2 regions of the Halomonas sp. AOP22-C1-8 genome follow, and region 2 is predicted to be linked to the other one. Evidence: predicted binding sites of a transcription regulator. Region 2 holds the regulator's gene; the other holds the start of a gene.
The links. Region 2 encodes sigma-54, which starts transcription at its own class of promoters, with help from an activator protein. Its sites were predicted from a motif close to TGGCACNNNNNTTGCTNT; they were not measured.

Region 1: ACT3TY_RS04815 (P-II family nitrogen regulator) is a predicted target of sigma-54. The motif match lies at 2,026-2,043, and genes of this name have one in related genera.

The regions. Positions count from the first base shown of each region.
Region 1 is NZ_JBQSYD010000006.1:17,196-21,355, forward strand. It holds gene ACT3TY_RS04800 (TonB-dependent siderophore receptor) at 1-156, opposite strand, end outside; gene ACT3TY_RS04805 (helix-turn-helix transcriptional regulator) at 268-1,191, opposite strand; gene ACT3TY_RS04810 (accessory factor UbiK family protein) at 1,391-1,765, opposite strand; gene ACT3TY_RS04815 (P-II family nitrogen regulator) at 2,118-2,456, shown strand; gene ACT3TY_RS04820 (ammonium transporter) at 2,503-3,750, shown strand; gene glnK (P-II family nitrogen regulator) at 3,914-4,160, shown strand, end outside.
Region 2 is NZ_JBQSYD010000003.1:48,508-52,667, forward strand. It holds gene rapZ (RNase adapter RapZ) at 1-416, opposite strand, end outside; gene ACT3TY_RS02450 (PTS sugar transporter subunit IIA) at 484-954, opposite strand; gene hpf (ribosome hibernation-promoting factor, HPF/YfiA family) at 959-1,267, opposite strand; gene ACT3TY_RS02460 (RNA polymerase factor sigma-54) at 1,366-2,778, opposite strand; gene lptB (LPS export ABC transporter ATP-binding protein) at 2,902-3,651, opposite strand; gene lptA (lipopolysaccharide transport periplasmic protein LptA) at 3,661-4,152, opposite strand.

The DNA.
Region 1 (4,160 bases), on a different contig from region 2:
CTTGGTGGCAGCCTGCTGAGCAGTGACAGTGACCGTCGTTAACTGATGAGCAGCATCCGGTGATGTTTGGGCGTAGGCGGCAGATACCGAGCCGCCTGCCAAGGCAATGGACAGCGCAAGGTGGCGATAGGAAAAGCGGTGCGGGAGCATAAGCATGACAATAATTCTCTACCGGTTATAGTAATGAGAATTATTGCTTTTTAAGGGTCTGTTGAGCTATGCAATATGCCAAATCAGCTATGCGTTATGCCAGTGTTGATGATGCGCTTAATGTGTTTTGGCCCTGCTGCTCACTTCTGTTGGCGCAACACCGAAGTGGCGTTTGAAAGCCGTCGTAAAATTGGTGGCATGGCGATAGCCACAGGCATGGGCTGTCTGTTGAACACTATAGCCTTTTTCCAAGTGGCTGTAGGCTTGTTGAAGCCGACAGTGGCGTAAGTGATCAAAAATTGAGCAGCCGTAAAGTGCACTAAATTTCTGGCGCAAGCTGCTGGAGCTCATCGCCGCACGACGAGCCAGGCCGCTCAGGCAGTAATCGGTCATTGGGTTATTGCGCAGCTCGGCATGCAATTGAGCAAGCTGTTCGCGTTCGCGGGCTTTGATGCCTCGTGCAGGTTTACCCTCTCTGGCAGGCGGCGCGGGTAAGCCGTGCCCAAGAAGCTGTAGGGCAAGCCCCTGCCAGACTAGTGAATGCCGCCAGTCGTCCAGTGGCGCTTCGCAACTCGCGCGTAGCTGAGCAAAGAGTGTGGAAGGTGGCGCCCAGGCATGCAGCTGAGGCGCTTGAGCGCTAGGCAACGCATTAGGAATTGTGGCCAGTACCGCAATATTGAGGGTACGCAGCCGTGGCTGTGCCGGTTGTTCAACGATCAACGGCGCCTGCGGGGTAAAGTGCGCGCAAAGTCCCTGCCCCGCGCCTATAGTCAGCCGCTTCTGGCCTTGGGCGATGTCAATCCAGCCTTCCAAAACAACACTTAGAAACCAGGGCACTGTCTGCGTGGAACGTGAGGCGTAGCGTTGGCGTACTTCAAGGTCGGAGAGTGTGAGATGCAGCGCAGAAGAGAGCGGCAAATCACTGACGCTGCCTTGGGCAATGGGATCGTCAATTCCCTCCCCGGCATACAGGTAGTCAATGCCGAACGTTTGGCCCAGTTGGCTAAGTGTCGATGGCGTTAACGACGTAAAGGTTGGCATCAATAAGGACCCTGCGGCTTGGTAATCCAGTGATCAACCCAGCGAGAAAACGCCGCCCAAAAGAGCGACGCTTGAAAAGAGGAGCGGTTCGTGGGTTATCCAGAGAACGCGTAAATCATCGTGATCCTACCATCAGTAGATTAAAACGCAATGATAGGTGTTCTCATTTTGGTGGCGGCAGGCGTTACCAGTGCTGTGCTTATGTATCGCTTTTCTTATCGTCGTTCAGTGTTCTGCTGGCAGCCGGTTTTGGGGCAGCGGGCGTATCGGCGTTGGGCTGAGCGCTTTCAGCGGCCTTAGTGGCGACTGGCAGGTGCTTCTCAGGCTGATTCGCTTCCATCGTAGCTTCCAACTGCGCTACTTGCCTCTCCAGGGCTTCTACCCGCGAACGCGTGCGCTGTAGAACGTCCATCAGGATATCGAAGTCTTCCCGCGATACGAGCTCCAGCCGATCAAAGGCACCACGAACCACCTGTTGAACGCCTTTCTGAATATCTTCGGGCGCTTGTGACGCATTTTGTAAGCGGTCGCCAATCTGTTGTGCCAAACGGCTAATACGATCCTGGGGCGTCATGGTTCTCTCCTTAAATAATGATGCTTTAAAAGTGGGCACTATTTTAAGGATACGCAACCCGCCGCCAGTACGCATGTATTGCGTATGGCATTGGCGCATTTATTCGTTTATCTCGTCGCCCAATCATGGTGCGCCAACCGTTCGTGCCGGTTCTTTTTTGGTGCAATCGGTTGCGCCCTACGCCTTTCGCGATCTTGGGGTGTGCGTAAAAGCGCCTTATTTTTTGTTAAGCCACTAAAAATTAAAAAGAAATTGGCTAATGGCACGGTATGCGCATTAGTAGAGCATCGCCATTTTCAGCGGCAATGCCGCTAGCCATCTAGCAGGACTTATCCAGCAGGAGAGATATGGGATGAAACTCATCACCGCCATCATTAAGCCATTCAAACTTGACGATGTTCGCGAAGCACTGGCCGACAACGGCGTGCAGGGCATTACCGTGACAGAGGTAAAAGGTTTTGGGCGTCAGAAAGGGCATACCGAGCTCTACCGGGGTGCTGAGTACGTGGTCGATTTTCTGCCCAAGGTAAAAGTAGAAGTAGCGGTTGACGATGCGCGCCTGGAAAGCGTGATGGATGCCATTTGTAATGCCGCTAACAGTGGAAAAATCGGCGATGGCAAAGTATTCGTCACGCCGCTCGACGATGTTATCCGAATTCGTACCGGTGAACGCGGCGTTGATGCCGTTTAAACAGGGGCTTACCGGGCTACTTCGTAGTTCAACGGGGAACTAACAAATGAACGAACTGGCTGATCTGAGCTACGCGCTCGACACGTTTTACTTCTTGATGTGCGGTGTATTGGTCATGTGGATGGCCGCAGGCTTCTCCATGCTTGAAGCAGGCATGGTGCGCGCTAAAAACACCGCTGAAATTCTGACGAAAAACATCGCGCTGTTTGCGATTGCCTGCACCATGTATCTGCTGGTGGGGTATCACCTCATGTACTCCAGCGGCGAAGGCGGCTTCTTGCCAAGCCTGGGCTTTCTGCTGGGTACTGAGAACAGCGTCGATTCAGTGCTGGCGGGTGGCGAAGATGCGCCGTACTACTCCATGCGCGCTGATTACTTCTTCCAGGTTGTCTTTGTGGCTACTGCCATGTCGATTGTTTCCGGTGCGGTCGCTGAGCGCATGAAACTATGGGCCTTTTTGGCCTTCGCTGTGGTCATGACCGCCTTTATCTATCCGGTTTCTGGCTACTGGACGTGGGGTGGCGGATGGCTGAGCAGCGTGGGTTACTCGGATTATGCTGGCTCGGGTATTGTTCACATGGCAGGCGCTGCCGCTGCTCTGGCAGGCGTGCTGATTCTGGGGCCGCGTAAAGGTAAGTACGGTAAAGATGGCGCTATCCATGCCATTCCCGGTGCCAACATGCCGTTGGCAACGCTGGGTACGTTCATTTTGTGGATGGGTTGGTTCGGTTTCAACGGTGGCTCTGAGCTAAAAGTCTCGGATATCGAGTCGGCCAACAACGTCGCCCAGGTGTTTGCCAATACCAATGCGGCCGCTGCTGGCGGTGTGATTGCCGCGCTGGTCCTGGCCAAACTGTGGTTCCGTAAAGCGGACCTGACCATGGCGCTTAACGGTGCGCTGGCTGGCCTGGTGGCGATTACCGCTGACCCGCTCTCGCCAACGGCATTAGGTGCCACCATTATCGGTGCGGTGGGCGGTGCTATTGTGGTCGTAGCGATTGTATCGCTTGATAAGCTCAAGCTGGATGATCCGGTCGGTGCTATTTCCGTTCACGGCGTGGCGGGTATCTGGGGCGTGCTGGCGGTGCCTATCACCAATGATGGCGCGTCCTTCAGTGCTCAAATGATGGGTATTGCGGGTATCTTCGGTTGGGTGTTTCTGACAAGCCTGGTGGTCTGGCTGGTGCTGAAAGCCATCATGGGCATCCGGGTGAGCGAAGAAGAAGAGTATGAAGGCGTGGATATCGCAGAATGCGGTCTTGAAGCCTACCCTGAGTTTAGCGTTAAGAAATAAGCATAATACTAAGCAAGTGAGCTGGCGTGCTCCTTATGGCCTTCCTTTCGGGGAAGGCCTTTTTATTCTCCGCCTGTAGCGGTGTATGCTTAGCACCAGAGGTGGCTGGCTTTCGCCGCACCCAATAGACAAGACAATGGCCACCAAGCTAGAGGATGTCTCAATGAAATTGATCTCAGCCATTATCAAGCCGTTTAAGCTTGATGACGTACGCGAATCGCTCTCCGATATCGGCGTGCAGGGCATTACTGTCACAGAAGTAAAAGGGTTTGGTCGTCAAAAGGGCCACACAGAGCTTTATCGTGGCGCTGAGTACGTGGTGGATTTCCTGCCCAAAGTGAAGCTGGAAGTCGCTGTCGATGACGATATGGTTGAGCAGGTAATTGATGCGATTACCCAAGTCGCCAACA
Region 2 (4,160 bases):
TCAATCCGCAGGTCGGCCAAGTCACGTATTTCGTTGAGCGTCTCTTCCTCTTTCTCTATCGCCTCTTCAAGCGTCATATCACTGTTGCGCGTTAACGGATGGCGTCGCCGTGTCGCAGAATAGCGTTCCAGTAAAATACGTGAATCGGTGGTTAGATAGATAACCTGACAATCTATAGGCCGCGCGCGCAGCTCTTCAAGCAGTGCGGGAAGGCGCTCAAGCGCCGCTGGCAGGTTGCGGGCATCGATACTGACCGCTAGATGTGTACGTTCACCCTCGTCACGGAGTTCGTCAATCAAAGAACCAAGCAACATGGCGGGGAGATTATCAATGGCGTAATAGCCAATATCTTCCAGCGCTTGTAATGCGATTGATTTGCCAGAGCCAGAGCGGCCGCTAATAATCACCAGTTGCATAGTGGCTCTCTCTGATTGAACGTATAAAAGGGATAACGCATGAAAATGTGTTAGTCGTTATGGGCGATTATGGAGCGGCCTGTTCGCGAATCTTGCCCATTAGCAGGTCAAGCAAATCGTGCTGGCTGCTGGTTTTGCGTAATGCCTGGCGTGTGCTCGCATCATTCATAATGGTGGCCACTTGTCCCAAAAGCGACAAATGCGTGTCGTCAGCCTCTTCGGGAACCAGCAGCACAAAGACGAGGTCGACCGGGTCGCCATCAATAGCATCAAAATCAATAGGTTCTGATAATTTTAAAAAACCCGCAATAGGCGTAACGCAATGTGGGCTGCGCGCATGGGGGATGGCGACGCCGTTACCGATCCCCGTGCTGCCAAGACGTTCCCGGCCGATCAGTCGGCTGAAAACTTCCTGGCTATCCAGACTGGGTGTATTTTGAGCGATAAAGGTGCTGAAAAACTCCAGCACCCGCTTTTTGCTGCCCCCGGGCACGTCGTAAAGTACGCGCTCCGGGGGGAGGATGGTTTCCAACGTCATTGAATTAACGCACGCCAGCGCCTTGGGCGCGAGCTTGTGCTTTTTCCTTGTGCTTAACGAGTTGACGATCAATTTTGTCTGCTAAGGCGTCAATAGCGGCATACATATCGACATCTTCGGCGTCGGCATGTAAGTCGGCGCCTGCCGCATGAAGGGTGCACGCGGCATGTTGGCGCTCCTTCTCAATAGATAAGGTGACTTGTACCGTGGTGATGTGGTCGTAATGACGTTCGATGCGTTCAAGTTTTTCATTAACGTAGTCACGCAAGGCGTCAGTCAGTTCTACATGATGACCCGTGATATTTACTTGCATTGACGTGCTCCTTATCCATCGGACTGAATTTCGATTGTAACCCTTTTTACGGTGTTGCAAAGCCCCTGTCGCGAGTTTTGCCATTTCTCTTGTAACGACTAACGCAAACGACGACGTTCACTTGATGAGGGAATGCCCAGCGACTCACGATATTTCGCCACCGTACGGCGTGCCACTGTGATGCCGCCATCTCCCAGTAATGTCACCAAACGACTGTCCGAAAGAGGTTTGCCGGGAGGCTCATCTTGAATCAACTTTTTAAGCCGGGCGCGAATCGCGGTGCTTGAGTGGCTGTCTGCGCCATCCTGCCCGCTAATTTGGCTTGAGAAAAAGTACTTGAGTTCGAATACGCCCCGTGGGGTATGGATATATTTTTGTGTGGTGACCCGAGAAATGGTTGATTCGTGCATCTCAACCGCCTCGGCAATATCGGCAAGAATCAACGGCTTCATCGCTTCTTCACCGTGCTCTAAAAAACCGATTTGGCGAGTGATAATCTCGCGCCCTACGCGTAGAAGCGTGTCGTTGCGGCTGGACAGGCTTTTGATTAGCCAGCGCGCTTCTTGCAAGTGCTCTTTTAAAAACTGGTTATCCTGACTCTTGTCTGCACGCTTGATTAAGCTGGCGTAGTCGGGCTGGATACGCAGCCGGGGCAGGGCTTCAGGGTTAAGCTCCAGGTGCCAGCCTTCATGATCATGACGTACGACCAGGTCGGGCGTGATATAGCTATCGTCGGTGACGCCATAAGCGCTGCCTGGGCGTGGGTCCAGGCTTCGGATCAGACCGATCACATCGTCTAGCTGCTCATCGTCCAGGCTTAGGCGGCGCTTTAATAGGCGAATGTCATTTTTGCCCAGCGCTTCAAGAAACTGGCGAACCAATCGGCGCGCGGGAACCAGTAGGGGCGTGTCGTCGGGGAGCGTTGCTAACTGAAGCATCAAACATTCGCGCAAGTCACGGGCGAAGACGCCCGTTGGCTCGAACTGCTGTAAGCGCATCAGAGTGGTCTCTAACTCTCGCTGGCTGAGACCTTCGATGCTCTGAGCACGTAACCCATCGCGGATATCGTTGAGCGGCTGCGTCAGGTAGCCATTGGCGTCCAGTGCATCAATCAGACTTTCGGCGATTAGCTGCTCACGAGCCGTAAAGTCGGTCATCGCCAGCTGCCAAAGGAGATGTCCATGCAGGCTTTGTCCCGCGGCCTGGCGTTCAAAATCGGGGCCTTCGCTGCTGCCAGAGCTACCCATGTCCTGGTAAGTGTCAGACCAGTCGCTATCGACAGAGAGTTCCTCGGGAATGCTTTCTGACCACTCCTCGTCAGGTGTTTCGACGGTCGCCTGCTCGCCGAACTCGTCTTCCTGCTCCAGCATTGGGTTGGCATCCAGTGCCTGCTGAATTTCCTGACGTAGATCCAATGTCGATAGCTGTAGCAGTGCAATCGCTTGCTGCAGCTGAGGTGTCATGGTCAGCTGCGTACCGATACGCAATTGGAGAGAAGCTTTCATGACCATCTGAGAACCACTCGTTAATCGGAAAGCTTCACCCTAGTGCGAGTCATGTTGTTGTGCAAGTGCAATAAGCATGCCACTGATAAAATTTTTACTGCAGATCACTGTTTAGCGGTGAAATTAAATTCATAAGCGAAAATCAGCACCCAGGTAAACTTCCCTCACTTTTTGGTTATCAAGGATAGTCTGAGGGCTGCCGCCAGCAATAATGTGGCCGTCACCGACAATATAGGCGATATCGCAAATATCCAGTGTTTCTCGGACGTTATGATCAGTAATTAGCACGCCAATGTGGCGCTGTTTTAAGGCGCGAATAATGCTCTTGATTTCACCAACCGAGATGGGATCGACACCTGCAAATGGCTCGTCCAGCAAGATAAACGCGGGCTCTGTGGCCAAGGAGCGGGCAATTTCGACGCGCCGCCGCTCGCCGCCGGAAAGGCTCATGCCCAGGTTGTCACGGATGTGGGTAATATGAAAGTCGTCAAGCAGGGCCTCAAGCCGCTGCTCTCGTCCTGCCCTGTCCAGATCTTTGCGGGTTTCCAGAATCGCCATAATATTATCCGCAACCGATAGCTTGCGAAAAATAGACGCTTCCTGGGGTAGATAGCCAATGCCGGCCATCGCGCGTTCGTGCATGGGAACGCGGGTTAAGTCTTGCTCGTCGATACGCACCGTACCCGCATCAGACTTCACCAGGCCCACAATCATATAAAACGATGTGGTTTTACCCGCGCCGTTAGGGCCAAGCAGGCCTACCACGCTGCCTTGAGCAATCTCCAGGCTAATGTCTTTAACCACGCGGCGGCGCTTATAGCTTTTTGCCAAGTGATTGGCGTAAAGGGTTTTTATGGGTGGTGCTTCCGCAATAGACATGGTTGACTCCTATTGCGCTGGCTGAAGCGTCATACGAATACGCTGCGGCTCGCTACCGTTTACATCGGAGCGTGCCTGCACCACTTCGCGGTCAATGAAGTATTCCAGGCGGCCACCGGTAAACTGATCACCCGCTTGGGTCAGTTCGGCCTGGTCAATAAGCTCTACACGCCGCTCTGCTACGTGATAAACCACGCGGCGTGCCCATCCTTCCATCGGTGCGTCCTGATCATCGAGTTGATTGCGTAGGTAGGCGCGCTCTCCGGTGGCAATAGCGCGAGAAAGCTCACCCGCGTCGTTACGGATAATTTCAACGCGATCACCACGTAGTTGCATACTGCCTTGGCGAATATTGACATCGCCTGAATAAACGGCAGTGCCTGCACGCTGATCAAGGTCTAGCTGGTCGGCTTCTACTTCAATGGGGGCTTGGCTTGTCTGGGCCGCTGCCGATAGCGGCACCGCAAGGGCGAAAAGCGCGGTGCGAATAAAAGCGTTCATAGCGACTC